DNA from 2 places in the Bradyrhizobium sp. GW821-FHT12B03 genome. Region 2 is predicted to be linked to the other one. Evidence: predicted binding sites of a transcription regulator. Region 2 holds the regulator's gene; the other holds the start of a gene.
What was found. The regulator PhoB, encoded in region 2, activates phosphate uptake and scavenging genes when phosphate is short. The targets are predictions, from matches to a motif close to TGTCATNNANCTGTCAT.
Positions count from the first base shown of each region.

Region 1: AC1RUR_RS13075 (UDP-2,3-diacylglucosamine diphosphatase) is a predicted target of PhoB. The motif match lies at 8,749-8,765, and genes of this name have one in related genera.

Region 1 covers NZ_JBXAQU010000005.1:320,064-335,054, reverse strand. Annotated here, with positions in the region: gene AC1RUR_RS13120 (MFS transporter) at 1-284, opposite strand, end outside; gene AC1RUR_RS13115 (hypothetical protein) at 360-1,775, shown strand; gene AC1RUR_RS13110 (ADP-ribosylation/crystallin J1) at 1,900-2,253, shown strand; gene AC1RUR_RS13105 (hypothetical protein) at 2,273-2,632, opposite strand; gene AC1RUR_RS13100 (antibiotic biosynthesis monooxygenase family protein) at 2,848-3,165, shown strand; gene AC1RUR_RS13095 (RbsD/FucU family protein) at 3,203-3,646, opposite strand; gene AC1RUR_RS13090 (caspase family protein) at 3,839-5,653, shown strand; gene AC1RUR_RS13085 (threonine/serine dehydratase family protein) at 5,823-6,806, opposite strand; gene AC1RUR_RS13080 (glycosyltransferase family 4 protein) at 6,870-7,913, opposite strand; gene AC1RUR_RS13075 (UDP-2,3-diacylglucosamine diphosphatase) at 7,913-8,725, opposite strand; gene thiD (bifunctional hydroxymethylpyrimidine kinase/phosphomethylpyrimidine kinase) at 8,939-9,739, opposite strand; gene AC1RUR_RS13065 (PAS domain S-box protein) at 10,039-11,982, shown strand; gene AC1RUR_RS13060 (Lrp/AsnC ligand binding domain-containing protein) at 12,243-12,488, shown strand; gene AC1RUR_RS13055 (PqqD family protein) at 12,578-13,003, shown strand; gene AC1RUR_RS13050 (hypothetical protein) at 13,000-13,992, shown strand; gene AC1RUR_RS13045 (glycosyltransferase family 2 protein) at 13,999-14,679, shown strand; gene AC1RUR_RS13040 (nucleotidyltransferase family protein) at 14,654-14,991, opposite strand, start outside.
Region 2 covers NZ_JBXAQU010000004.1:216,911-231,901, reverse strand. Annotated here, with positions in the region: gene AC1RUR_RS10680 (ATP-binding protein) at 1-1,229, shown strand, start outside; gene pstS (phosphate ABC transporter substrate-binding protein PstS) at 1,374-2,387, shown strand; gene pstC (phosphate ABC transporter permease subunit PstC) at 2,531-3,520, shown strand; gene pstA (phosphate ABC transporter permease PstA) at 3,525-4,370, shown strand; gene pstB (phosphate ABC transporter ATP-binding protein PstB) at 4,367-5,188, shown strand; gene phoU (phosphate signaling complex protein PhoU) at 5,200-5,916, shown strand; gene phoB (phosphate regulon transcriptional regulator PhoB) at 5,939-6,646, shown strand; gene AC1RUR_RS10645 (GcrA family cell cycle regulator) at 6,866-7,375, opposite strand; gene AC1RUR_RS10640 (aspartate aminotransferase family protein) at 7,830-9,038, shown strand; gene argF (ornithine carbamoyltransferase) at 9,038-9,973, shown strand; gene AC1RUR_RS10630 (Hsp33 family molecular chaperone) at 10,205-11,224, shown strand; gene apaG (Co2+/Mg2+ efflux protein ApaG) at 12,446-12,838, opposite strand; gene AC1RUR_RS10620 (OpgC domain-containing protein) at 13,019-14,275, shown strand; gene AC1RUR_RS10615 (SGNH/GDSL hydrolase family protein) at 14,275-14,991, shown strand, end outside.

The DNA of each region.
Region 1 (14,991 bases), on a different contig from region 2:
CCGATCGCCGTTGCCAGCACCGACACCATCATGGCGGCGCGGATGGCGTGTCGCTTTTCGGCAAAGGCGGTGATCTGCGGCAGCGTGGTGAAGCGCGTGATCGCCGGCAGCGCGTTGATGAGGCCGATCCAGGCCGCGTCGATGCCGATCGCCTTCAGCCAGACCGGGAAGAACGGCAGATGCGTGCCCGAAACCGCGAAGACGGCCGAATAAAACAGCGCCAGGCTCACGGCGAATCGCCGCTTCACGGTGGCTTGCGTGGGGATTTGTGATTCGGCTGCCATCAAACCAATTGCGATTCGGTCGATATCGTGGTGATCGTTACTGTAACGCGCACTGATTTGCGCGACGAGATTGTCATGGCCAACGAAGCATTCGCCCTCTCGCCCATGTCTGCCCGCGCGGCCGAGCCGAACGAGCAGGATTACGACGCGATCCGCGAAGCCTTCATGGAGACCGCGCGCGGCCGCTGGTTCCTCGGCGAATATGCCAAGCGCAACCGCAATGCGGATACGAGCATGGTGCTCGATGCGGTCGCGAAAATCGAAGAAACCCTTGCGGCACAGCGACAACCCGTCGTCGAGGACCGCCTGCCCGAGGCGCTGGTCGAGATCGGCCGCGCCATCCGCGAGGCCGAGACGATCGCGATCGCGGCGTTCGATCCCGCGGCGGTCGAGGCGAGCCTCGCTGCGATCCCGCGCGGCGTGCGCATCATCAAGGAGATCTCCTGGCGCTGGCGCGAGATCGGCGCCGACGGGCGAATCTGCGACCTCATTGATTCGCAGCTCGCCTCGATCGAGGCCGCCTGCGGACAGATCTCGACCATCGACCCCCGCACCGAGCTCAAGGCCGCATTCGATCTGCTGAGGGACCGGGTCGAGCAGCTCGACGGCGACGCAACGCCGCAGGCGGCAGCCATGCGTCCCTCGCCGGCTCCGGTGCAGGACGCACCGCCGCCCGTCGCGGAAGCGCCGCCTGTGGAGACCACGCCTGCCGCGATGGCGAGCGAAGCCCCCGTGGCTTTTACGGAGGCGCCGCAGGACATCGCAGCGGCTGCCGAGCGCGTGGCGCCTGCCGAGCCTGAAGCCGCTGCGGAAGCAACCGGCACCACTGAAGCGTTCGCAATGGCCGAGCAGGCCATGGACGCGGCCGTCGCGCCGGAGATCGCAGCCGAAAGCCGGATCGCGCTCGAAGATGCCGCGCCTGCAGACGCAGCTTTCGAAGAGCCGGCCGCCGAGCCTGCCGCATTCGCTGATGTCACCGACGAGTTCTCGCTGGATGCCGCCGCGGAAGCCGAGGACCAAGCCGTGCTCGAGGCCATCGCGCTGGAGATGGCCGCGCCAGATCCGGATTTCGACGAGATCATCGAGCCGGTCGAGATGGCAGCGGCCATTCCCGAGCCGGTGGCTGCGGAGGTCGCGACGCCCGTTGCGGCCGAGCTTCCGGAGCCGGTCGCGCCGCAGCCCGCTGCCGCGCCGATCGCGGAGGAGCCCGCAGAGCAAGCGCCGATCGCGATGGAATCGCTGGCGCGCCTCACCAATGCCATCGCGGAAGCCGCCGCCGAAGTGATGGAGCAGCCGGCCCCGGCGATGGCAGCCGCGGCACCATTCGCAGCCGTGCCGACCGCACCGATGCCCTCGTCCTTCACCGAGTCCTCGCTCGGCGCCACCATCCTCGCCAGCGGCATTCTGCAAAAACCCCGCGCGCCAGCAAACGACCCGCTCGCGCCGATCCGCCGCATGACCCAGGCCGAGAAGATCGCGTTCTTCTCGTAAGGGGGCGCGCGCTCTATCGTCATTGCGAGCGCAGCGAAGCAATCCAGAATCTTTCCGCGGCGACAGTCTGGATTGCTTCGCTGCGCTCGCAATGACGGCCCTTGAGCATCAGACCTCGCAAACCATGTCCCCCAGCGAAGACACCCTCACCCTCTGGCGTCCCGTCGGCCCGAAGGAGCTGGAGCTGATCCAGCAATCCGGCATGCGTGTGTTTCCGCCGCGCTTGCCGGACCAACCGATCTTCTATCCGGTGCTCACCGAAGACTACGCCGTCAAGATCGCACGCGACTGGAACGTTCCGGCGAGCGGCTCGGGCTTTGTCACGCGCTTTGCGGTCAGGCGCGACTTCATCGCGAAATACGACGTGCAGGAAGCTGGCGGACGCTCGCATCTGGAGTACTGGATTCCGGCCGAAGACCTCGATGCGTTCAATGCCGCCATCGTCGGCTTGATCGAGGTCGTCCGCTGCTTTCCCTAGCCGCCGCGCGATCCGCCCGTCAGCCGCAATTCCAGATCGCCCCGATCGGCGTGCGCGTCCAGCAGGGACCAAAGCTGCCGCCATTGTAGCGGCCGCCGCCGAAACCGGGACGGCCGAAATAGCGCCATTCGCCATCCCAGCCGTAATATTGGGGAACCGGATCGATGTACCAATGGCGGCGGTCGTTGCGCGACAGGCGCCGCATCGCCTCCTTCTGCTTGTACAGCGGAATGCTGTTGCTCAGCGGCTGGCGATAGCCCGGCAGGAAGCCGTAGCCACGCCAAACCGGCGCCGAACGCTTCTTGATGGGCTCCGCTGCTGCGACAGCAGGCAGCAGCGACAGGATGATGGCGACAGACAGGCAGACAAGGCGCGACATGCGCCGACCATAGCCAGTCGGTTGCGACATGACCATTCAAATTCGAGTGCAAATTCATCGCAACCGAAAGCCAATGTTTCGCTGGCGCACCATCGACACGCTTCGAAACAACCCGTGCATGAACGGAATTTCGCGCATCGCGATGTAACAAAACCCACCCCCAGACCGAACAGGACATCGAGCAACAGGGATTACATCAACGAGGGTATCGAAACATGATCGGCGAAGTGATTGTCATGGGTGATTTGAAGCTGCGGGATGGCGTCTCTCTCGAAGACCATCAGCGATTGGGCGAACGCATGTACGATATCGTCAGTCGCCTCCCGGGCTTCCTGTCGGTCAAATCGTTCAAGGCCGATGACGGCGAGGAGCTCACCGTGTTCCGTTTCGCCTCGGAGGACGCGCTCGAAGCCTGGCGTACCCACCCCGAGCATGTCGAGACCATGAAGCGGGGACATGCCGAGTTCTATGCCAGCGGGTTCCTGCAGATCTGCAAGGTAATCCGCGAAGTCGGCCCTTTCGAGCACGGCTGACGCCGTTTCGCGTCGCTGAATTGTCCGCCGCCTTCCGCTAGCTGATCACGCCCTTGCGGATCAGGAAGCATCCATAGCCCCTGCTGTCGCCGACCTGCACCACACCAAAGCTCGCTGCCGCAGCGCGATAGAAATCCGCCCGCGAGAGCTTGCCGGGCGTGACGGCGCGGCCGACGGCGCGCTCGATCTCGGCCAGCACCGTGCGCTGCACGTCGGGCACGCGGTCCGGATCGTCCACCGGCATCATCACGCGCACCGGATCGGGATCGAAATCGTCGAGCGGATAGAGCGTCATGATGGCGCGAACCGCGGTCTCCATGGGCAGGCCCGGCAGCTGGATGAGGCGCTGCGAGGACGTCGCCGCGGCGATGCGGGTGGCCGGATGATTGGCATCGACGACCACGAGATCGTCGCCATGGCCCATCGAGGCCAACAGCCAGAGCAGATCGGGCGTCAGGATCGGATCGATCGATTTCAGCATGTGACGGCATTTCCCCTGAAGGCTTGTCTTTTCTCGCGCCGGCGAAACCGGCCATTCACCATAGCAGGTTCCAAGCGTGATTCAGATCACGCAGCCCCCCAGGGTGATAGCGATCACGGACCCCGGGCTCGAACGCGGCCACGCTACCTCGCAACCAATCTCGTATCGAGATCAGTGCCAGAGGAGCACGCCATGTTCCGCCTAAAGCCTTTCCTGATGACGGCTAGCCTGCTGGGAAGCCTGTTCGGTTTCGCCTGCGGGCCTGTTTCCGCGCAAGTCGCCCCGGTCGAGCCGGCCCCCACCGCACTGCAAGGCCCGGAGCAGCGGGTGGCGCTGGTGATCGGCAATTCGAACTACCAGAACGCGCCGCAACTCCAAAACCCCGACAATGACGCGCAGTCGATGGCGCAGTTCCTGAACTCGGCCGGTTTCGAAGTGGTCGCCGCGACCGACCTCACCCAGAACGACATGCTCCGCGTGGTGCAGGACTTTTCCGCCAAGGTCTCCGCGCGCGGTCCGAACACGGTGGCGATGGTCTACTACGCCGGTCACGGCGTGCAGCTCGCCGGCGAGAACTATCTGGTTCCCGTCGACGCCAAGGTTTCGAGCCCGACCGAGCTCGTCAACAACTCGGTGCGCCTCGTCGACGTGATGTCGACGCTGGAGACGATCCCGAGCCGCATGCGCATCGTCATCCTCGATGCCTGCCGCAACAACCCGTTCCCCAGCGTCAACGATGCCGGCCGCGGCCTGGCCATCGTCGATGCGCCGAACGGCTCGATCGTCGGCTATTCGACCGCGCCGGGCGCCGAAGCGCAGGACGGCATCGGCGGCCACAGCCCCTACACGCAGGCCTTCCTGAACGTCGCGCGCGAGCCCAACGTGCCGATCGAGCAGCTGTTCAAGCGCGTGCGCCTCGAAGTGAACCAGACCACCAGCGGCGCGCAGATCCCCTGGGAAAGCTCCTCGCTGACCTCGGACTTCACCTTCTTCGGCGATACGGTGGTTGCCGCCAACCGCGCGCCGGTGAATGCGCCGGTGGTGCAGATGGCCTCCAACCTGCCGAGCCGCTCGACGCGCCAGGCCTATGACTATGTCGTGTCCGAGGCACGGCCGGAGTACTATCAGGAGTTCATCCAGATGTACCCGCACGACCCGCTGTGCGATCACGTCCGCTGGCTGCTCAACAACCTCCTGCTGACGCAGGCCTGGCACAAGACGGTGCTCGCCAACTCGCCGCTCGCCTACAAGAACTTCTATGACAGCTACGGCAACACCCCCTATGCGCAGGTTGCGCTGAAGCTTCAGGCGCAGCCGAAGCAGATCCCCTTGATGCAGGCGACCAAGTTCCTGGCCCCGCAGAACATTGCGCCGACCTTCAAGACCGGCAATCTCGGCCAGCCCAAATACATGCCGCTGCAGCAGGGCAATGGCGCGCCGCAGATGGGCGGCAACCTTCCGGTCGTGCAGAAGCCGATCGACAACAACGGCATCGGCAAGCTCGGCAATGGCGGCCAGATCGTCAACCTGCCGGCGGGCAACAACCAGCCGAACCAGCAGACCGGCACGCCGTCGCAGACCCCTGGCAAGATCGTCACGATGCCTGCGCCGACCAACACCACGACCAACACTGGCGGCTCCGGCAAGATCGTGACCCTGCCCGCGACCAACACCAGGCCGAACGCCGGCAATGGCACCGGCACTGCCAACGGAAGCCCTGGCAAGATCGTGAGCATGCCGGTGAATACCGGCAAGGGCGGCTCGCCAGTCGTGACGAAGCCGGTCAATGTCCAGACGCAGAACCAACCGATCCGCATCAACAACGGCGTGAAGTTCGGCAACAATCCGGTGAACAAGGTGCAGGTCCAGAACAACGTCCAGAACACCCGCCCGCAGTTCAATACGACGAACCGCATCGTCAACAATGGCGGCAACAACTTCCGCCAGTCGATGAACCAGGCGCCCTCCATGGGCGGCGGCAACAATCGCCGCGGCTTCATGCACTGATTGCTGGCAGCCGCACAACGACAAAGGGGCAGAGCGGCGACGCTCTGCCCCTTCTTCATATCAGGGAATAGAAACTCAGCGAGATCGGGTGCCGTTGGCTGAGCGAGCTGCCACCTCTCCCGAAGGGAGAGGTGGACCGAGCTCCATCGCTAGCACTATCCAATCGGAATCACGCCACCAGCTCGGAGAACAGATCCGCATCGACATTGCCGCCGGAGAGCACGATGACGACGTTCTTGCCGGCGACGTCGAGACGCCCGGCGAGCAGCGCGGCGAGGCCGACGGCGCCGCCCGGCTCCACCACGAGCTTCAGCTCCCGATAGGCGAACGCCACCGCCGCGCCGACTTCCTTGTCGGATGCCGTGACGCCGCGGGCGAGCAGCTTGCTGTTGATCGCAAAGGTCATCTCGCCGGGGATCAGGGCCATCAGCGCATCGCAGATGGTGCGGCCCGCCGGCCCGTGCGGCTCGCGATGGCCGGCGGTCAGCGAAATGCCGTGATCGTCGAACGCCTCCGGCTCGGCCACCACGATCTGCGCCTGCGGATAGCGCGCCTTCACGGCGGTCGCGACGCCGGCGATCAGGCCGCCGCCGGAGGCCGGTGCCACCACGATGTCGGGGCTAAGGCCGAGCGCCGCCATGTCCTCTGCGATCTCGCGGCCGGCGGTGCCCTGCCCTGCGATCACGAAGGGATCGTCATAGGGCCTGACCAGCGTCGCGCCGCGCTTCTCGGCAATACCGCGCGAGATTGCTTCGCGGTCGTCGCGATCGCGATCGTACAGCACGACCTCGGCACCATAGGACTTGGTGCGCTCGCGCTTCGACAGCGGCGCGTCCGCGGGCATCACGATGGTCGCGTGCATGTCGAGGATTTTTGCCGCGGCGGCCACGCCCTGGGCGTGGTTGCCGGAGGAGAACGCGACCACGCCGCCGGCGCGCTGGTCCTGCGGGATCGAGGCGACCTTGTTGAAGGCGCCGCGGAACTTGAAGGAGCCGGTGCGCTGGAGCATCTCCGGCTTCAGGAACACCTTTGCACCGACGCGCTCGTTGAGCACGGGGAAGGACAACAGCGGGGTGCGGATGGCGAAGGGCGCGATCACGCGCGCTGCGGCTTCGATGTCGGCAGGGCCGATCGGAAGGAGCTGTTCGGTCATGACAGACCTTATCGCGCCCGATGAGGCCCGGGCAAGACACCTCCGCGCGAGGATTTTGCCCCGTCAGGCGACGAAGCGGGGCTGTTCCGTGCCGTTCCGGCCGGGCAGCACCGCGCCGGCCGCCAAAATGCCGTCGACGAAGGCCCTCGCCGAGGCTTCCCAGGTGCAATTGGCGGCGAACGCCACGCAGTCCTGCCGGGAGATGTCGAGTGCCGCAAAGCAGGCATCGCGCAGATCGTGATCGAGCGCGCCGACCGGCGCGTCGCCGATCACGTCGCGGGGGCCCTTCACCGGGAAGGCCGCGACCGGCAGGCCGCTTGCGAGCGCTTCCAGCAGGACCAGGCCGAACGTGTCGGTCTTGCTGGGAAACACGAAGACGTCGGCGGCCGCATAGATGTCCGCCAGCGCCTCGCCGTGCTTCTCGCCGAGGAAGATCGCGTCGGGATAGGCCTCTTCGAGCGAAGCACGCGCCGGGCCGTCGCCGACGATCACCTTGGTGCCGGGCAGCTTGAGATCGAGGAACGCCTCGAGATTCTTCTCCACCGCGACCCGGCCGACCGAGAGGAACACAGGTGCCGGCAGGCAGAGATCGATGGCGCGGGGGTGGAACAGGCTCGTGTCGACGCCGCGCGGCCACAGCATGACATTGGCAAAGCCGCGCTCGGTCAGCTCGCGGGCGAGCGCCGGGGTTGCCGCCATCACGGCGCGGCTCGGCGCATGGAAGCGGCGCAGCGCCCGCCAGATCAGGGACTCCGGAACCGGCACCCTGGCGCGGACATATTCGGGGAAGCGGGTGTGGAAGCTGGTCGTGAACGGCAGCTTGCGCTGACGGCAATAGCGGCGGACCATCAGGCCGATCGGCCCTTCAGTCGCGACATGGATGCTGTCGGGACGCGCCTCTTCGATCAGCTTCGCGATCCGCGCTGGACGCGGCATCGCAAGCCGCACGTCGCGATAGCTCGGCATCGCAAAAGTGCGGAACGATTGCGGCGTCAGGAACGTGAATTCGACGCCGAACGTCTTGGCGGCATCAGCAAGCTTGGTCAGCGTCCGAACCACACCGTTGACTTGCGGGTGCCAGGCATCGGTCGCGACCAGGATGCGCATCAGGCAGCTCTTGCCGCGACCTGCGGGACAGCTGCCGGCTTCTGCACTTGATCGGCCCAGGTGATGATCTCGAAATGGCCGTCATCGTGCTCGACCAGCGCGGTGCAGCTCTCCACCCAGTCACCGCAATTCATGTAGCGGATGCCGCCTTCGTCACGGATCACGGCGTAGTGGATGTGGCCGCAGATCACGCCGTCGGCGTCGTGACGGCGCGCCTCGGCGGCGAGCGCCTGCTCGAACGCGCCGATATAGTTGACGGCGTTCTTGACCTTCTGCTTGGCCCATTGCGACAGCGACCAATAGGGCACTTTGAACATGCGCCGGAAGAAGTTGACGAAGCGATTCATCTGGATCGCGAAGTCGTAGGCCTTGTCGCCGAGATGCGCGAGCCAGCGCGCATTCTGCACCACGAGGTCGAAGATGTCGCCGTGGATGACGAGATAGCGCTTGCCGTCCACACCGGTGTGGACGGTGTTCTCGACCACGTCGATGCCGCCGAAATGCGTGCCGTAATAGTTGCGCAGGAACTCGTCGTGATTGCCGGGGATGTAGATCACCTTGGCGCCCTTGCGCGCCTTGCGCAAAAGCTTCTGGACCAGGTCGTTATGCGATTGCGGCCAGTGCCAGCTCGACTTCAGCGCCCAGCCGTCGACGATGTCGCCGACGAGATAGATGGTATCGGCGTCGTGGTAACGCAGGAAGTCCAGCAGAAGGTCGGCTTGAGAGCCGCGGGCTCCGAGATGAACGTCGGAGATGAACAACGTGCGAAAGCGCCTTTCAGGGCTCTCGTCACTCACATCGTAGCTTCCCATGCGCCAGCCTGTAACAATGTCCCGTGACAGGGGGATGACCAATTGAACCCTTGAGGCACCTTCAGATACGAATCACGCCCTGCCTCGCCCTCCCCGCGAATATCAGTCGCATGCGACAATCAGGCGACATGGCGCGGCAATGATTGTCCGCAAGAGCCCGGGGGGCCAGGGCCTCATTGGTTAACCGAGGGGGCCCGCCGCGCGACGCCGTCGTCAGTAGAATTTGTGGAAATGATGGACCGGCCCGTGGCCATGGCCGACGCTGAAGCGGTCGGCCGCCGCGATTGCCGCGCTGATCCAGGCCTTGGCGCTGCGCACCGCGGGCTCGAGACCCTCGCCCCTGGCCAGACCCGCCGCGACCGCCGAGGACAGCGAACAGCCGGTGCCATGGGTGTTCCTGGTGGCGACGCGAGGCGCGGCGAGCGCGATCGTTTTTTCAGCACTGACGAGATAGTCGATGCTCTCGGCGCCCTCGCCGTGCCCGCCCTTGATCAGCACCGCACGGCAGCCGAGCGCCAGCAGGCGGCGCCCCTGGCTCTCGATCTCGGCCTCGCTCACTGCAATGGGCTCGTCGAGCAGAGCCGCAGCTTCCGGCAGGTTCGGCGTGATCACCGAGGCCAGCGGCATCAGTCTGGTGCGCAGGGCGTTCACGGCTTCTGACGCCAGCAGGCGATCACCTGACGTTGCGACCATCACGGGATCGAGCACGATGTGGCGGGGCTTCCAGCGCGCCAGCGCGGCCGCGATCGCGTCGATGCTGGCGGCTTGGGCCACCATGCCGATCTTCACCGCGCCGACCTCGAGATCGGAGAACACCGCATCGATCTGCGCGGTGACGAAATCGGCCGGCACCGCATGAATGCCGGTGACGCCCTTGGTGTTCTGCGCCGTCAACGCCGTGATCGCGGAGGCGCCATAGACACCGAGCGCGGCAAAGGTCTTGAGATCGGCCTGGATGCCGGCGCCGCCGCTCGAATCGGAGCCTGCGATGGTGAGCGCCACGGGCGTCGTCATCGCCGGATACAGTCGCTTGAGAAGAGCACCGCCATGGCCTGTCCTAGCGCGACCACGGAACGCCAGCAAGCCGGTCCGGCCGCGGCAACGGTGATTCGCGACACCGCCGACGGGGCCAGGCGAATCAGGCGGAACCGCTTCGGCGCGGCATTGTCGCCCCGAATCGTGCGCAGGTTGCTAAATATAGCTACGGCCTTGGCCCTTGGCCTTCACACCGATGAGTGAGACGTTAGCGGGCTGAGCTAGCCTATCGGGGTGGAATTATGTGGGCCTTCTTCGAACGTCTCCTCGACTCCTCGATGCTTTCGCCGCACGGCATCTGCCTCTTGTGGGAGCCCGAACTGATCTGGCTCCACGTCGCCTCGGACGCCTGCATCGCCGCCGCCTATTTCTCGATCCCGTTCGCCCTTGCGATCCTCGTCACCAAGCGGCGCGACCTCAAATTCGGGTGGGTCTTCTGGGCGTTCGCGGTCTTCATCATGGCCTGCGGCCTGACGCATGTGCTGTCGATCTACACGCTCTGGGTTCCGATCTACGGCATCGAGGGCATGGTCAAGGCGGCGACGGCCATTGCGTCGGTCTTCACGGCCGGTGCACTCTGGCCGCTGTTGCCGAAGATCCTGGCGATCCCCTCCCCGTTCGAGCTCCGGCAGGTCCAGGCCGCGCTCGAGGAGGAGGAGACCAAGAACCGGGATGCAGCCCAGCTGCTCGGGCAGGTCCGTGAAACCCAGCGCGCGCTGCGCGAGAGCATGACGCGCCTTACCGCCGTCGTCGAGACCGCGGTCGACGGTGTCATCCTGTTCGACGCGCAAGCCCGCATTCTGCTGTTCAATCCCGCCTGCGAACGGCTGTTCGGCTATCGCGCCGACGAGGTCATGAACCGTGACATCGGCATGCTGATGTCCAACGAGGAGAGGTCCTCATCCACGGGTCGTGCGCAGCGCTTCGCAACCGGGGAAGCCGGCGGCCTGCGCAAGGACGGATCGACCTTTCCGATGGCTCTGTCGGTGGGCCAGGCGTGGCAGGACGGCGAGCTGGTCCATGTCGGCATCGTCCACGACCTGACCACGCGCAAGCTGACCGAGCAGCAGCTTCAGCAGGCGCAGAAGATGGAGACGGTCGGCCAGCTCTCCGGCGGCATCGCCCACGACTTCAACAATCTGCTCACCGTCATCATCGGCAACGCGGAATTTCTCAGCGACCAGCTCAAGGCCCGTCCCGACCTCAGGCGTTTCGCCGACGATATCTGCCTGTCGGGCGAGCGCGGCGCGGAGCTGACGCAGCGGCTGCTGGCGTTCAGCCGCCGCCAGCTGCTGCAGCCGCGGGCGATCGATTGCCGCGACCTCCTCGAATCTATGCACAAGCTGCTCAAGCGAACCCTGCGCGAAAACATCGAGATCACGACGGCGTTCGGCTCCGGCTCGATCCTGGCCTTCGCCGACCGCGCCCAGCTCGAATCCGCAGTCCTCAATCTCGCGCTCAACGCGCAGGACGCCATGCCATCAGGCGGGCATCTCACCCTGAGCACCGAGCTCACCGCGATCGACGAGGACTATCGCGCCCTTCACCCGGAAGTGGCGTCCGGCAACTACGCCCTGATCTCCGTCACCGACGACGGCGAAGGCATGACGCCTGACGTCATCGAGCATGCTTTCGAGCCGTTCTTCACCACCAAGGAGGTCGGCAAGGGCTCGGGCCTCGGGCTCAGCATGGTCTATGGCTTCGCCAAGCAATCCGACGGCCATGTCGCGATCTATAGCGAGCAGGGCCTGGGGACGACGGTCCGGATCTACCTGCCGCGCGCCGGCGCCGGACAATCACCGGCCGACGTGGTGGAGAGCGAGGAGGCAGCGCCGAGAGGCTACGAGACGATCCTGATCGCGGAAGACGATCCGTTCGTGCGCTCCTCGGCCATCCGCAGGGTGGAATCTCTTGGATATCGCGTCGTCGCCGCCGTCAACGGCAAGGAGGCGCTGCAGCGGCTGCGGACCGATCCTGGCATCGACATGCTGTTCACCGATATCGTGATGCCCGGCGGCATGAGCGGCTGGGAGCTCGCCGATCAGGCCAGGCAGCTTCGCCCCGGTCTCCCGGTCCTGTTCACCTCGGGCTACGCGCTGGAGACCCTGGTCGAGCAGGGCCGCGCGCGCGCACAATCGGTCGTCCTGACCAAGCCCTATCGCAAGGTCGAGCTTGCACAGCGGCTCAGGGACGCATTTGCCGCCGCGGCCGTGACCTCGTAGGGTAAAAGCGGTATTTGCACCCGGCCTGCATGTTTCGCGGCGATGCAGAGCATCGTCCGGAGACGCCCGCTTTAACGGGCTCCTCACCACGGGGGTTTGTTATCTCGCCGCGAAACGTGACCTCATCCTGAGGGCCCGCCGCAGGCGGGCGTCTCGAAGGATGGCCGCGCGCGGCTTATGCTCGGGGACGGCAAGTTCGCTTGCCAAGCCCTCCCCGTTTTGGCCTATTAGCCGCCAGATATGCCTTCGGAGTGACTGCAATGGTTCCCTTTTTCGTCCAGATCAAATGCAAGCTCGGCCAGTCCTACACGGTCGCCAATGCGCTCGCCGAAGCCGAGATCGCCTCCGAGATCTACTCCACCGCCGGCCATTACGACCTGCTGGTGAAGTTCTACGTCGACAACGACACCGACATCGGCCACTTCATCAACGAGAAGGTGCAGGTTCTGCCGGGCATCCAGGACACCCTCACCATCATCACCTTCAAGGCGTTCGGCCCGAGCTGACTGCCCGGAATTGGCGCAGGCCGCATGGTTGCGCCGCCGGGCGCCTATGCTAGCGTCCGGCGATTGGAATTGAACCTACCGAGCAAGTCATGGCCCTCACCACGTCGGTGCCGCTGCTGATCAGCCAGCAGTTTGATAGTGAAGTGGTCCTGGCCAACTATCAGAATGGCGTCTACTACAACCTCGACGGCAGCGCTGCGCAGGTCTGGCTCGGCCTCAAGGCCAACCGAACGGTTGAGGAGATCGGCAGCGCTCTCGCTGCCGCGACCGGCGGCGATGTGCCATCCATCACACAACAGGTGCAAGCCTTCGTCGACGGCATGCTGGCCGAAGGCCTCATCGCCGAAGGTCTCGCCGATGCGCGTGCCGACGCATGGGCGCCGGTGCTGTCGGGCGCATTCGTCGCCCCGGAATTCCAGCGCTTCGACAATCTGCGGGAGCTGCTGCTGATGGATCCCGTACACGACGCCGGCGAGGAAGGCTGGCCGCTGCGCGAGCCCCAAGAAACTAAATGAAGGCCAGCCGTCTCATCCGGCAGGAGATCGTCGCGGTCTTCGCCAAGATGGCGTCAGTGCCGGTCGAAACGCAGGCGCGCTGCGGCCCATTCGGCTTGCGTCTCGGCTTTGCCTCACAGGATTTGGCCGGCATGTTCCTGCCGGCCTACATCCAGGGCTCGCCGTCGACCGTCGATCTCGAGCTGCGCTTCGTCACCGCCGATCATCACGATCTCTCCGCGCTGGTGCCTGACGCCGCCGAGAAGCCACGGCTCCTGATCGAGGACGGCATCTATTCGGTATGGCAGCCTGCCGTCATTCCCGTGCTCTACGCCGTCGACCTCACGGCAAGACGCGGCATCGCCTGGCTGCCGAACGGCGAGGCGCCGCCCTGGATCCGCAGTCGTCCCGCGATCTCGCTGATCCACGCCATGATGCACGACACGCCCTGGAGCGCCGTCCATGGCGCGGCGGTCGGCGACACCTCGGGCTTCACCCTGCTCGCGGGCGAGGGACACAGCGGCAAGACCACGGCGGCACTGGCTTGTGCCAAAGCCGGCTGGCGCTACGCCGGCGACGATTTCGTCGCGATCAACAGCGAGACCGGCCAGATCGAGCCGCTGTTCTGCTCGGCGCGGCTGCGCCCTGCCCTCGTCGACACCTTCCAGAACTTCATCGGCCAAACCACAGCGGTCTCGGATTTCAACGGCGAACCGCGCCACGAACTAAGCCTTGCCGATCTCGGCGAGCGCATCGGCGGCGGCCGGCTGCGCGCGACCTTCATTCCCCGCCGGCGCGGCGCTGTAACGCCCGAATTCACGCCGGCGAAGCAGTCGGACGCGTTTCGCGCGCTGCTGCCGACCACGGCCTATGAGCTGCCGGGATGGCCGAACGAGATCGCCGGCAAGGTGGCGCGGATCGCAGGGCTCGCGCCGGTGTTTTTCGCCGACACCGGCACCGCACCGATGGAGATTCCGTCCGCCTTCGCCCGCCAGCTGGAACAACTCTGAGGCCGCATGCGCGTCTCCGTGGTCATCGCCGCCTGCAACGTCGAGGCCTACATCGCCGAGGCGATCGAAAGCGTGCTCGGCCAGACGGTCCCGCCCGACGAGGTGATCGTCGTCGATGACGGATCGACCGACGCTACGCGCGGCGTCCTCGACCGGTTCGGCGACCGCATCGTCGCGCTCACGCAAGCGAACAGCGGCCAGGCCGTCGCCGTGAACAAGGGCCTGGCGATGGCGCGCGGCGAACTGATCGGCTTCTGCGATGCCGACGATCTCTGGACGGCGCGCAAGCTTGAGAAGCAGCTCGCGCTGCTCGAACGTGACGGCGACGTCGATGCCGCCTTCGGCAAGGTGCAGCAATTCGTCAGCCCCGACGTGCCGGAACCGCACCGCGCGCGCCTTCAGCCGGCGGTCGAGATCATGCCGGGCGAGCTGAAGCAATGCATGCTGATCCGGCGCGCCGCATTGATGCGGATCGGTCCGTTCGACGAGACGCTGCCCGCGACCTTCTTCATCGCCTGGCTCGGCCGCGCCAAGCAGAGCGGGTTGAAGACCGCGCATGTCGACGACATCGTGGTCCGGCGCCGGCTGCATCTCGGCAATGGCGGCCGCACCAATACGGACGCACAAAATCTCCAGACGCTGCTGGCGCTGCGCAAGGCCATCAAGGCCCAGCGCGATCGGGAGTGAAGACCGGCACGCCGTTGACCGACACCGACGTCACGAGCAATCCGAGCAGGCGGTGGTCGATCGAATGGCCGATGTCCATCGGACGCCCTGTATCCAGCATCCGCAATGCGACGACGGCTTTCCGCCGGCCCTTGCCGACGATCTCCGCGTTCAGCGCGACCCTGAAGGGCATCGGATCGTTGCGCGCCGCCGTCATCCGCAACACCCGCCCCGTGCCGGCATAGGCCGCGAAGCGAAAGCTCTCCGTTCCCGGCGGCAGGAACGGGATCACCGCGAGCTCGACGGCCGCGGACGTCTGCGACCGTTCCTCGA
Region 2 (14,991 bases):
TCCTGATCGCCGCGGCGCTGGCGCTGTCGGTCGTGGTCTCGCTCGGCGAATTGTCGGCGCTGCACGCCATTGCCGTGTTCGTCTGCATCGCCGCCGCGGCGCTGATCCCCTGGCGGCTGCACGATCCTGCCGCCTCGCGCGATGATGTCGGGCGCATCAACCCGGTCGAGAGCGCCGCGGTGGCCGCGGTCGTCGCCGGCATGCCGGATCCGGCGGTGCTGCTCGACCGCGCCGGCCGCGTCATCCATCTCAACGCGGCCGCCGCCCAGCTCGCGCCTGCGCTGCGCAGGAACGAGCTCGCCCAGTTCGCGCTGCGCTCGCCGGAGATCATCACCGCGCTGCGCGAGTCGATCGCGACCACCGAGCCGCGGCGCGCGACCTATCTCGACCACGTCCCGGTCGACCGCTGGATGGAACTGATCATCACGCCGGTGCCGGTGCCGACCAGCTTCGGCGGCGCCGACAAATGCATGCTGATGACCTTCCATGACCAGACGCCGCTGCGCCGGGTCGAGGAGATGCGCGCCGACTTCGTCGCCAATGCCAGCCACGAGCTGCGCACGCCGCTCGCCGCGCTGTCGGGTTTCATCGACACGCTCCAGGGCCAGGCCAAGGACGACCCCAAGGCGCGCGAGCGCTTCCTCGGCATCATGCACAACCAGGCCACCCGCATGGCGCGCCTGATCGACGATCTGCTCTCGCTGTCGCGGGTCGAGCTGTCGGCCCATGTGCGGCCCGACACCCTGGTCGATTTGCTGCCGATCATCCGTCAGGTCGCCGACGGGCTCGAGCCGCTGGCGCGCGAGCGCCAGGTCGAGGTTGAGATCCATCTGCCGGAACCGCCGGTACTGATCGCGGGCGACCGCGAGGAGCTGCTCCGCCTGTTCGAGAATCTGATCGAGAACGCGCTCAAATACGGCGCCTCGGGCGGACGCGTCATCGTGTCACTGGCCCCCAGCGCGGCCCCTGACGGAACTCAGGAAATCCGGGTCATGGTCCGGGATTTCGGTCCCGGCATCGCGCCCGAGCACCTGCCGCGGCTGACCGAGCGGTTCTACCGGGTCGACGTCGGCGACAGCCGCCTGCAGGGCGGGACCGGGCTCGGATTATCGCTGGTGAAACATATTCTTAACCGGCATCGCGGCCGGCTTTTGATCGAAAGCGTGCCCAAGCAGGGCGCCACTTTCACCGCCTGTTTTCCCCAGATCAGGCCTGCGGTGGCAGCGTAAAACTCAAGCGTTTTCAATGGCTTGAGTATGTCATCCGACTGTCACGAAACCTTCGTAAAAGCACAGCCGACCGCTCCTAAAGGGGCGGCACGGGGAGCGCGATCGGGCGCTGATGGCGCTTCGCTCCCCTGTATGGAGACCAGCATGAATTTCATCAAAACGATCGTCGCTGCCGGCTTGGTCGCCGCATCGACGACGGCGGCCTTTGCTGCCGATATCACCGGCGCCGGCGCGACGTTCCCGTTCCCGATCTATTCCAAGTGGGCTGACGCCTACAAGAAGGAGACCGGCAACGGCCTGAACTACCAGTCGATCGGTTCCGGCGGCGGCATCAAGCAGATCCAGGCCAAAACCGTGACCTTCGGCGCCAGCGATGCCCCGCTCAAGGCCGAGCAGCTCGAGAAGGACGGCCTCGTCCAGTGGCCGATGGTGATGGGCGCCATCGTTCCGGTCGTCAACATCGAGGGCGTGAAGCCGGGCGAGATGGTGTTCGACGGCGAGACGCTGGCCAGCATCTATCTCGGCAAGATCACCAAGTGGGACGATGCCGCGATCAAGAAGCTCAATCCGAACCTGAAGCTGCCCTCGGACGCGATCACCGTGGTCCGCCGCTCCGACGGTTCGGGCACCACCTTCAACTTCACCAACTATCTCTCCAAGGCCAGCGCGGACTGGAAGAGCAAGGTCGGCGAGGGCACCGCCGTCGAGTGGCCGGTCGGTGTCGGCGCCAAGGGCAACGAGGGCGTCTCCGGCAACATCGGCCAGACCAAGAACTCGATCGGCTATGTCGAGTACGCCTACGCCAAGCAGAACAAGCTGACCTACGCTGGTCTCGTCAACAAGGCCGGCAAGCCGGTGCAGCCGACCGTCGAAGCCTTCCAGGCGGCCGCCTCCAACGCCGACTGGGCCAAGGCGCCCGGCTACTACGTCATCCTGACCGACCAGCCCGGCGAGAAGTCCTGGCCGATCACGGCGGCGACCTTCATCCTCATGCACAAGGATGCCACCGACAAGGCGGCCTCGCAGGAAGCCATCAAGTTCTTCCGCTGGGCCTTCAAGAACGGCGGCAAGGCGGCCGAAGAGCTCGACTACATCCCGATGCCCGAAGGCGTCGTGACCCTGATCGAGAAGACCTGGGCTGCCGAGATCAAGAGCTAAGCGCTTCTGTCCCGGACTGGCGCCGGGATGTCACAAGACCTCCGCTCCGGATCGGCCATCGCGCCGCATCCGGGGCGCAAGACCAACAACAAGACCGACAGCAAGCGTATATAAAACGGGTACAGGGGATCGGCGTGGCAGAGATGGCCGTTCAGAGCGATGTAATCGACGACGCCGGACCGTATGATCGCGCCAAGGCCTTGAGCGCGTTCAAGCTCGGCGACGTCACCTTCTACTGGATCACGCGGCTCTCCGCGATCTCGGTGCTGCTGATCCTCGGCGGCATCATCATTTCGCTGATCGTCGGCGCCTTCCCGGCGATCAAGGAATACGGCCTCACCTTCCTGTGGACGCAGCGCTGGGCGCCGTCGGCGGATCCGCCCGTGCTCGGCGCGCTCGGACCGATGTACGGCACGCTCGTCACCTCCTTCATCGCGATGCTGATCGCCATTCCCGTGGGTCTCGGCATTGCGATCTTTCTCACCGAGCTCTGTCCGCAATGGCTGCGCCGTCCGATCGGCATGGCGATCGAGCTGCTCGCCGGCATTCCCTCGATCATCTACGGCATGTGGGGCTTCTTCGTGCTGGGGCCGTTCCTGGCCAACACGTTCCAGCCCCTCATGATCAAGATTTTCGACGGCGTTCCTGTGCTGGGCGCGATCTTCGCGGGTCCCCCGTCCTATCTGAGCCTCTTCAACGCCGCGCTGATCCTCGCCATCATGGTGCTGCCCTTCATCACCTCGATCTCGGTCGACGTGTTCAAGACGGTGCCGCCGGTGCTGAAGGAAGCCGCCTACGGCGTCGGCTGCACCACCTGGGAAGTCGTCCGCAGCGTGGTCATCCCCTACACCCGCGTCGGCGTCATCGGCGGCGTCATGCTGGCGCTGGGTCGCGCGCTCGGCGAGACCATGGCGGTGACCTTCATTATCGGCAACTCGTTCCGGATCTCCTCCTCGATCTTCGCGCCGGGCACCACGATCTCGGCGGCGATCGCATCCGAATTCGCCGAGAGCGACGGCCTGCACCAGTCCGGCCTGATTCTGCTCGGCCTCTTGCTGTTCGTGCTGACGTTCTTCGTGCTCGCGGCAGCGCGGCTGATGCTGATGCGGCTGGAAAAGAAGGCGGGGAACTAGCGCCATGAACCCGATCTATGCACGCCGTCGCCGCAAGGACTTCGTCATCCGTGGACTCTGCATGGCCGCCGCCGCCTTCGGCGTCACCTGGCTTGCGCTGATCCTGATCACGCTGCTCTACAACGGCATCGCCGGCCTGAACCTGGAGCTCTTCGTCGCGGACACGCCGCCGCCGGGCTCGACCGAAGGCGGCCTGCGCAACGCCATCGTCGGTTCGATGATCATGACCGTGCTCGGCGTCGGCATCGGCGCGCCGCTCGGCCTGTTCGCCGGCACCTATCTCGCCGAGTACGGCCGCAACGACAAGCTGACCTCGGTGATCCGCTTCATCAACGACATCCTGCTCTCGGCGCCCTCGATCATCATCGGCCTGTTCATCTACGGCGCAGTGGTGGTGCCGATGCGCGGCTTTTCGGCGATCGCAGGCTCGCTCGCACTCGCCGTCATCGTCATTCCGGTGGTGCTGCGCACCACCGAGGACATGCTGCTGCTGGTGCCGAACGCGCTGCGCGAGGCGGCCTCCGCGCTCGGCCTGCCGCGCTCGCTGGTGATCAAGCGCATCGCCTATCGTGCTGCCCGATCGGGTCTCATCACCGGCGTGCTGCTCGCGACCGCCCGCGTCGCCGGCGAGACCGCGCCGCTGCTCTTCACCGCGCTGTCGAACCAGTTCTTCAGCCTCGGCCTGAACAAGACGATGGCGAACCTGCCGGTCACCATCAACAACTTCGTCCAGAGCCCCTATGCCTATTGGAAGCAGCTCGCCTGGAGCGGCGCGCTGCTGATCACGATTACCGTGCTTGCCCTGAACATTGGCGCGCGCATCCTTGGCGCCGAGAGGACCGCAAAATGAGTGAGCTTTCCGTATCGATGAGCGCGGCTGGTGGTTTGCCGCAGGCAGCGGTATTGCCCGAGGCCCCCGCCAAGGTGACGGTGCGCAACCTCAACTTCTATTACGGCGAGCACCACGCGCTGAAGAACATCAACCTGACGCTCGGCACCAACCGCGTCACCGCGTTCATCGGCCCGTCCGGCTGCGGCAAGTCGACCCTGCTGCGCATCTTCAACCGGATGTACGACCTCTATCCGGGCCAGCGCGCCACCGGCCAGCTGATGCTCGACCAGACCAACATCCTCGACGGCAAGCTCGACCTCAACCTGCTGCGCGCCCGCGTCGGCATGGTGTTCCAGAAGCCGACGCCGTTCCCGATGACGATCTACGAGAACATCGCCTTCGGCATCCGCCTCTATGAGAAGATCTCGAAGTCCGAGATGGACGGTCGCGTCGAGAAGGCGCTGCGCGGCGGCGCGCTGTGGAACGAGGTCAAGGACAAGCTCAACGCCTCCGGCCTGTCGCTCTCCGGCGGCCAGCAGCAGCGTCTCTGCATCGCCCGTACCGTGGCGGTGCGGCCTGAAGTGATCCTGTTCGACGAGCCCTGCTCGGCGCTCGACCCGATCTCGACCGCCAAGGTCGAGGAGCTGATCCAGGAACTGTCCGAGAACTACACGATCGCGATCGTCACCCACAACATGCAGCAGGCGGCCCGCGTCTCCGACAAGACTGCCTTCATGTATCTCGGCGAGCTGATCGAGTTCGACGACACCAGCAAGATCTTCACGTCGCCGAGCGATCGGCGCACGCAGGATTACATCACCGGCCGGTTCGGCTGAGGAGACGGGACATGGGTTCTGAACATACCGCAAAGGCCTTCGACACCGACCTCCAGGAACTCACCCGGCTGGTCGCCGAGATGGGCGGGATTGCCGAGCGCATGATCGTCGATTCCGTCGACGCGCTGATCCGCCGCGACGTCCCGCTCGGCCAGCGCGTCGTCGCCACCGACACCGAGCTCGACGCGCTGCAGAAGCGCATCGAGGAGCGCGCCGTGCTCACCATCGCCCGCCGCCAGCCGATGGCGGTCGATCTGCGCGAGATCGTCGGCGCCATGCGCGTTGCGACCGATCTCGAGCGCATCGGCGACCTCGCCAAGAACATGGGCAAGCGCGTCGCGGCGCTGGAGACGGACTTCCATCCGCTCAAGCTGTTCCGCGGCCTGGAGCACATGACCGACCTCGTGCAGCAGCAGGTCAAGTCGGTGCTGGACGCCTATGCCGCGCACGATCTGCCGGCGGCGATGGCGGTGTGGAAGGGCGACGAGGAAGTCGACGCCATCTGCACCTCGCTGTTCCGCGAGCTCCTCACCTACATGATGGAGGATCCGCGCAACATCTCGTTCTGCATCCATCTGATGTTCTGCGCCAAGAACATCGAGCGGATCGGCGACCACGCCACCAACATCGCCGAGACCGTGTTCTACATGATCGAGGGCCAGGCGATCACCGACAAGCGGCCGAAGGGCGACATGACGACCTTCGCCACGACGGTCCCGAATACCTGAAGACGCAAGGAGCGACGACACCATGGGCGCACGCATTATGGTGGTTGAGGACGAGGAAGCTCTCACCGAGCTTCTCCGCTACAACCTCGAAGGCGACGGCTATGACGTCGAGACGGTGATGCGCGGCGACGACGCCGACACCCGCCTCAAGGAGCACATCCCCGATCTGATCGTGCTGGACTGGATGCTGCCGGGCCTGTCGGGCATCGAGCTGTGCCGGCGGCTGCGCACCCGGCCCGAGACCAAGCAGCTCCCGATCATCATGCTCACCGCGCGCGGCGAGGAGAGCGAGCGGGTGCGGGGTCTTGCGACCGGTGCCGACGATTACATCGTCAAGCCGTTCTCGGTGCCCGAGCTGCTGGCGCGCGTGAAGGGCCTCTTGCGGCGCGCAAGCCCGGAGCGGCTCGCCACGGTGCTCGCCTATGGCGACATCGAGCTCGACCGCGACAAGCGTCGCGTCGCGCGCTCCGGCCGGCCGATCGATCTCGGCCCGACCGAATATCGCCTGCTGGAGTTCTTCCTGGAGCATCCCGGCCGCGTGTTCTCGCGCGAGCAGCTGCTCGACAGCGTCTGGGGCCGCGACATCTATATCGACGAGCGCACCGTCGACGTTCACATCGGCCGTCTGCGCAAGCTGCTCAATCTCGGCCGCGAGCAGGACCCGATCCGCACGGTGCGCGGCGCGGGTTACGCGCTGGACGACCGTTTCGCGAAGGCGGAGCAGACGTAAGGTTTGCGAGTTGATTTAGCGGGCCGCAACCGCACTCTCCATGTCGTCCCGGCGAAGGCCGGGACCCATACCCACCGAACGTGGTTTGGCGAAGACGCGGAGTTGGCCTTTTGCTCAGCCATTGAACTCGGTGTTTATGGGTCCCGGCCTTCGCCGGGACGACATCGAGTTTGCAGGGCCGCCATTGCGGGACGGCCGTCACTTGATCTCAGCTCAAACTCACCGCGAGGGCTTCGCCGGCGCCCGCCGGCGGTCCGCCGCCGGTTGATACGCCACGCGCGAGTGCTGGGCGCAGTAGGGCAGGCCTGAGAGCGCCTTGCCGCCGCAGAAGAAGAAGTCCGGGCTCGAGGGATCGCCGACCGGCCAGTGGCAGGTCGCCTCGTTCAATTCCAGCAGCGACAGCCGCTGGCTCATCGGCACCACGTTGTCGTAGGTGACCGGTTCGGCCTCCACCTCGACCTCGAAGGCCTGCGCCAGCGCGGTGTTGCCGCGTGCGATCGGGCGGCTCACCCGCATCATGTGCTGTGCGGGACGCGCCTTGCGCGGCCGGGGAGCCGCCGATGAGGGGCTCTTGGCGCGGCCGGACAGGCCGAGCCTGTGCACCTTTCCGATCACGGCGTTGCGGGTCACATTGCCGAGCTCTGCTGCGATCTGGCTGGCCGATAATCCGGCCTCCCAGAGCTTTTTCAACTGCTCGACGCGATCGTCGGACCAGGTCAAAACCGTCATTGCACCCTTTCCCTCGCCGTGCGGCTGCCATCCTGGCGCCTCGCGGCGAATGCCTAAGCCTCGAAAAACCCGTGCCGTCAGAATCCCTTAAGGCTCGCCGGGCGCGCCGATAACGCCCGAACGTCTACGCCGGTACATGAGGACTTAGAGGATCAGAACCGCTGCACGAGATGTCGTATCTGACAAGCCAAACGCTACAATATGGCGTGACTCACGCGCAAGAGTCCGCCGACTCGCTTCCACATGTTCCGTGGCCAAAACCCCGCAAATTCGGCACCGCAAGACTACGGATTCAGCGTTTCGCGAGGCTTTCGGGCGGCATTGACACCCGTTCTACCCGGCATAAGATAGTGACGCGTGCCGCCCTTAAAAGGCGGCACGTTTCGTTTTCCGGGCCGGTCAGGGTGCGTTGCGCAATGCACGCTCATGCCGTCCGCAACATCAAGTGACCGTCATGACGAACAGCGCAGCGCCGCATTTGCTCCCCGTTTTCGCCAGGGCCGACCTCGGTTTCGAGCGCGGCGAGGGGTGCTGGCTGATTGCAACCAATGGCGATCGTTATCTCGATTTCACCTCGGGCGTGGCGGTGAACGCGCTCGGCCATGCCCATCCCGTGCTGGTCAAGGCCCTGCAGGAGCAGGCGACCAAGCTCTGGCACATGTCGAACCTGTTCCAGAGTCCGGACGGCGAAAAGCTCGCCGTGCGCCTGTGCAACGAGAGCTTTGCGGACTTCGTGTTCTTCTGCAATTCCGGCGCCGAAGCGCTGGAGGGTGTGATCAAGCTGGTCCGCCATCATCACTTCTCGAAGGGGCATCCGGAACGCTACCGCATCATCACCTTCGAAGGCGCCTTCCACGGTCGTACGCTGGCGACGCTGGCCGCGACGGGATCTGCAAAATATCTCGAAGGTTTCGGCCCGCCGATGGACGGTTTCGACCAGGTCCCGCATGGCGACCTCGAGGCCGTGAAGAAGGCGATCGGCCCGCAGACCGCGGGCATCCTGATCGAGCCGATCCAGGGTGAGGGCGGCGTGCGTTCGGCAACGCCCGCCTTCCTCAGGGCGTTGCGCCAGCTCTGCGACGAGAAGGGCCTGCTGCTCGCGTTCGACGAGGTGCAGACCGGCATGGGCCGCACTGGCGATCTGTTCGCGCATCGCCGCACCGGCGTCACACCTGACGTGATGTCGCTGGCCAAGGCGCTCGGCGGCGGCTTCCCGATCGGCGCGATACTGGCGACCGCGGATGCGGCTTCCGGCATGGGCCCCGGCTCGCACGGCTCGACCTTCGGCGGCAATCCGCTCGCGATCTCCGCGGCCAATGCTGTGCTCGACGTCATGCTCAAGCCCGGCTTCTTCGATCACGTCCAGAAGATGTCGCTGCTCCTCAAGCAGAAGCTCGCCTCCGTGATCGACCGTCACCCCGACGTTGTCAGCGAGGTGCGCGGCGAGGGCCTCCTGATCGGCATCAAGGCCGTCGTACCATCAGGCGATCTCGTCGCGGCACTGCGCGACCAGAAACTGCTCACGGTCGGCGCCGGCGACAACGTCGTGCGTTTCCTGCCACCTTTGATCGTCACCGAAGCCGAGATCGAGGACAGCGTCGGGCGGTTAGAGCGTGCCTGCGCCGCGATTTCGTCCAGTCAGACCAAGCGGGCGGCAAGCTGATGAGCAAGTCGCCCAATAAAGCACCGAAGCACTTCCTCGACATCAACGAGCTCCCGCTGTCGGAGCTCAAGAGCATGCTCGACGCCTCCACCGCCATGAAGGCGAAGCAGAAGGCGCATCAGCCGGTCAGGCCGCTCGAAGGCAAGACGCTGGCGATGATCTTCGAGCGCCCCTCGACGCGCACCCGCGTCTCGTTCGACGTCGCCATGCGCCAGCTCGGCGGCGAGCCGATCATGCTCACCGGCGCCGAGATGCAGCTCGGTCGCGGCGAGACCATCGCCGACACCGCGCGCGTGCTGTCGCGCTATGTCGATGCCATCATGATCCGCATTCTCAATCACGATGCGCTGCTCGAGCTTGCCGCCAACGCGACCGTGCCGGTCATCAACGGCCTGACGCGGCGCTCGCATCCCTGCCAGGTGATGGCCGACCTCATGACCTATCAGGAGCATCGCGGCCCGATCGAGGGCCGGACGGTGGCCTGGACCGGCGACGACAACAACGTTCTCGCCTCCTGGGCGCACGCCGCCGAGCGCTTCAAGTTCCAGCTCAATGTCGCGACTCCTCCGGAGCTCGCGCCGAAAAAGGCGATGCGCGATTTCATCAAGACGACCGGCGCGCCGATCGTGCTCGGCACCGATCCCGAGGCCGCCGTGAAGGGCGCCGACTGCGTCGTCACCGACACCTGGGTGTCGATGGGCGATAAGGAGGGTGAGCACCGCCACAACGTGCTCAAGCCCTACCAGGTCAATGCCAAGCTGATGTCGCTGGCCAAGCCCGACGCGTTGTTCATGCACTGCCTGCCGGCGCATCGCGGCGAGGAAGTCACCGACGAGGTGATCGACGGCCCGCAATCGGTGGTGTTCGACGAGGCCGAAAACCGCCTGCACGCGCAGAAGGGCATTCTGGCCTGGTGTTTCGACGCGGTGAAGTGACGTCAGTGTCGTCCCGGCGAAGGCCGGGACCCATACTGCGTGATCTATCGATGGTACGCGATATCAGTACCAGCGAAAGACTGACGACCAGTCTTCGTCAAATGTTGTTTTGTGGCTATGGGTCCCGGCCTTCGCCGGGACGACACCGAATTTGCGGCATCGTTCTGCGATCATAGATGCTCACAGAATGCCCCCTTCCATTTTCCACCCACCGACCCCAGATAGACGGCCATGGTTTCCCAATCCCCTGACATGAAAACCGGGCCCGAAGGCCCGGTTCGCGCACCATCCGCGGTTCCGATCGATGACGCCGTGCTGCCCTACGAGGTCGACGCGCTCGACGTGCGCGGCCGCCTGGTGCGGCTCGGGCCCGCGCTCGACGAGATCCTGACCAAGCACGATTATCCTGCGCCTGTGGGCAAGCTGCTCGGCGAGGCCATCGTGCTGACGACGCTGCTCGGATCGGCGCTGAAATTCGAGGGCCGCTTCATCCTCCAGGCCCAGACCGACGGTCCGGTGTCGTTCCTGGTGGTGGACTATCAGGCGCCCGATCGCCTGCGCGCCTATGCGCGCTTCGATGCCGAGCGCCTCGGTGATGCCCAAAAATCTGGCATGGACTCCGGCACGCTGCTCGGCCACGGCCATCTCGCCATGACCATCGACCAGGGCCCCGACATGAGCCGCTACCAGGGCCTGGTCGCGCTCGACGGTGGCAGCCTGGAAGATGCCGCCCACGAATATTTCCTGCGCTCCGAGCAGATCCCGACCAAGGTGCGCCTCGCGGTCGGCGAGGAGTGGCGCTCGAACGACGGCGGGAAGCATCGCTGGCGCGCCGGCGGCATGCTGATGCAATTCCTGCCGAAGGCGCCGGAGCGCGCGCGGCAGGCCGATCTGCATCCCGGCGATGCGCCCGAAGGCATCGAGGTGCACGCTGTCGCCGAAGACGACGCCTGGGTCGAGGCGCGCTCGCTGATCGAGACCGTCGAGGACGTCGAACTGATCGACCCCGAGCTGTCCGGCGAGCGGCTGCTCTACCGTCTCTTCCACGAACGCGGCGTGCGCGTGTTCAATCCGCTGTCGTTGAAAGCGCAATGCTCCTGCTCGCGCGACGCTGTCGCGTCCATGCTCAAGAGCTTCTCGCCTGATGACCGTGCCGCGATGGTCAAGGACGACAAGGTCGTCGTCACCTGCGAGTTCTGCTCGTCGGTGTACCATTTCACGCCGCACGAGGCGGGCGTCGAGGACGCGTAATTCGCAGAGGCTTGGCGAGCTCTCGTAGGGTGGGCAAAGCGACTTGTCCGCCATAGCTCGAAGAGCGACGGCGGAAGCGTGCCCACGATCTCTCTCGGTTCACATAGTCAGATCGTGGGCACGGCGCTTTGCGCCTTTGCCCACCCTACGGGACCGTGCCTGTGTCGCCCTCTGTCAATCCCATCGCACAAAAAGATTCCACTTTACCGAAATTCGGAAATGTCGTATGTGTCGCTCATCCCGGCTCATCCTTGAGGGGCGATCGTACGTCGTCACGATATGCGAGCCGGGTTGCGGTGGACGCGGCAGCGTCGTGCGCGAGAGGTCAAGGGCAGGGCGGGTAGTCCCTGTGAGCCCGTGGCCACGTGCGGACGAGCGACGCTGAACGCGTACGGCAAAACCGTGTGGTCCTGGCCGTCGTTGCTACGGTCATGCCTGTCGCGGAGATGTGCGCGAGCCCAACCGGGCGGACGGCATCGTCAATCCGCGGGGCGAGGGAGGCCAGAAGGAAAGTTCGGCTCCCGGGAGAGCACGGCATAAGCCGTCCGACCATCGCGCAGGGAAGGCCGAGTGATTGGCACCACCTGTATGCTGCTGTGCGGTTCTTTTGCGCTACATTTTCGCGCAGCGGACCGCGGGTGCGAGGTCAGCACCCGGCCTTCCCTGCGCCCTCTTGGCTTAAAGAGGGTGGAGTGACCAGGCAAAGCTCGGGCGAAATCAGCCGCGAGGATGCGAAGGCGTGTCTGCAACCATACACTCGCTGTCATCGCCCGGCTTGACCGGGCGATCCAGTATTCCGAAGCGCCTATGATTCATCGAGAAGCCGCAGCGTACTGGATTCCCCGCCTTCGCGGGGAATGACAATGGTGTTTGGAGAACGATGCCGTCGCCTCATATTCCGTCATTGCGAGCGCAGCGAAGCAATCCAGAGTCTTTCCGCGGAGGGATTCTGGATTGCTTCGCTGCGCTCGCAATGACGGTGTTGAAGCAGCGAACTCCCATCTCCCACCGTCACCCCCGCGCAACGGCGAAGCCGTTGTCGCTGGAGGTGCTCGCCTCTTCGGCGAGCCTCGAAGGGCGACGGCCCCGCTGCACCTCGGCGTTCATCCTTCGAGGCTCGCCATGGGACGCATTGCGTCCCATACCTCGCACCTCAGGATGACGGGATCAGCGGAGCGCGTTGCACGCAATCGGATAGATCGAGGCGCGGAGCCTCCCGCCCTAATTCAACACCCGCTTGTTATCCGGGCTGTCCAGCGAGAACGTCGGCACGTCGATCTCGAAGCGTTCGCCGCTTTCGCTGACCATCTGGTAGCGGCCGGTCATGAAGCCGGAGGCGGTCGAGAGCGGCACGCCGGAGGTGTATTCGAAGCGCTCGCCGGGGGCCAGCGTCGGCTGCTCGCCGACCACGCCCTCGCCCCTGACCTCCTGCTGGCGGCCGGTGGCGTCGGTGATGATCCAGTGCCGCGTCTTGAGCTGCACGGTCTCCTCGCCGGAATTGGTGATGACGATGGTGTAGGACCAGAAATAGCGGGAGCGGTCGGCCGACGACTGTTCCGGAACAAAGTTCGGCTCGACGGTCACTTCGATCTGGCGGGTCACGGCGCGGTACATGGTTGCCATCATAACGAAAACCCGGCCGGGAACCAAACGCCGCAGGCGGCTTTCGCGACATCGTCCCGCCAGAATTCGCGAAGAAGTACACCTCGATGTGATCCGGTCGCTTTGCGAGACGACGGCCGGACCGGTACACTCCTTCAACGTCGCGATTTGTGTGAGGGTTTTCAGCCCCCGATGACCATTGCCGACCAAGTGACGGGATCGACGATCGCGGGGGGCGCCGGGGCCAAGCCCGTGGAGGCAAGGCCGCGTGCGGCCACGTCGGCCATCTCGCTGCCGGCGATCGGCGAGCGCGAGCTCCGGCTCGACCTGTTCCGCGGCCTCGCGCTGTGGCTGATCTTCATCGACCATCTGCCGACGAGCCTGCTGACCTGGTTCACGATCCGCAATTACGGCTTCAGCGACGCCACCGAGATCTTCATCTTCATCTCCGGTTATACCGCCGCCTTCGTCTACGGCCGCGCGATGCTGGAGTCCGGCGTCGTCATCGCCACCGCGCGCATCCTGCGGCGCGTCTGGCAGATCTATGTCGCCCACGTCTTCCTGTTCACGATCTTCCTCGCCGAGATCTCCTACGTCGCGACCAGCTTCGAGAACCCGCTCTACACCGAAGAGATGGGCATTATGGATTTCCTCAAGCAGCCCGACGTCACCATCGTGCAGGCGCTGCTGCTCCGCTTCCGTCCCGTCAACATGGACGTGCTGCCGCTCTACATCGTGCTGATGCTGGCGCTGCCTTTGATCCTGTGGTCGATGAAGTGGAAGCCCGATGTCACCCTCGGCCTTTCGGTCGTGCTCTACGCGGTGACCTGGGAATACGACCTCTACTTCTCCGCCTATCCGAACGGCTTCTGGGCATTCAATCCTCTGGCCTGGCAATTGCTTTTCGTCTTCGGTGCATGGTGTGCGCTCGGAGGTGCGCGGCGCATGTCGCGTATTCTGGCTTCACCGGTGACGATGTGGATTTCGATCGCCTATATCGCGGCGGCGTTCTACGTGACGCTGACCTGGTACGTGCCGCAGCTGTCGCACCTGATGCCGAAGCGGCTCGAGCAATGGATGTATCCGATCGACAAGACCGACCTCGACGTGCTGCGCTTCACGCATTTCCTGGCGCTGGCCGCGCTCACCGTGCGCTTTCTGCCGCGCGACTGGCCGGGCCTGAAATCGCCCTGGCTGCGGCCATTGATCCTGTGCGGCTCCCATTCCCTGGAGATCTTCTGCCTCGGCGTCTTCCTCGCCTTCGCCGGCCATTTCATCCTGGCCGAAGTCTCCGGCGGCGCCGTCATGCATGCGGTGATTAGTCTCTCCGGAATCCTGATCATGTGGGGCGTTGCCTGGGTGATTTCGTGGTACAAGCGCGTGGCTGACAAGAGCGGTGCGAAAACCAAGAACGCCGTCGGCAACGCCGATCTGGCGGGAGGGGGCTGATGAAGGCGAAGGTTCTCCTGAGCCTGATCCTGCTATGCGGTAACCTCGCCGCGCCGTCGGCGCGCGCGGGCGATGCTGCGCCTGCCGCCCCGGCCGCGCCTCCGGCCTGCGAATTGCCGCCCTATCTGCTCAGCAGCGAAAGCCAGCTTCCCAAGGTCGCCGATGCCATCAAGGCAGGCAAGCCGCTCGAAATCCTGGTCATCGGCAGCCGCTCGACCACGATTCCGGCCTCCGAGGACGCTTCCTATCCGGCACGCATGCAGGCCATCCTGAAGGACAAGCTGCCGCCGTCGGAGGCCGTGCACGTCTCCGTAGAAATACAGAGCAAGAAGACGGCCGAGGAGGCGGCCACCACCTTCGTTAAGCTGATGGAAGCAAAAAGGCCTACTTTGGTCATCTGGCAGACCGGGACCGTGGATGCTATCCGAGCCATCGATCCCGACGATTTTCGCGGCGCGGTGACCGAAGGGGTTTCCGCATTGCAAAATGCAGGGGCTGACGTCGTGTTGATGAACTTGCAGTACAGCCCGCGTACCGAAACAATGATCTCGGTGCCGCCCTATCTCGACAATATGCGGGTGGTGGCACAGGAGCATGACATCCCGCTGTTCGATCGTTTCGCGATCATGCGGCAGTGGAATGATCAGGGTCAGTTCGACCTGTTCAGCCCGTCCCGCGGGCCCGAGCTGGCGAAGCAAGTCCACGATTGCCTTGGC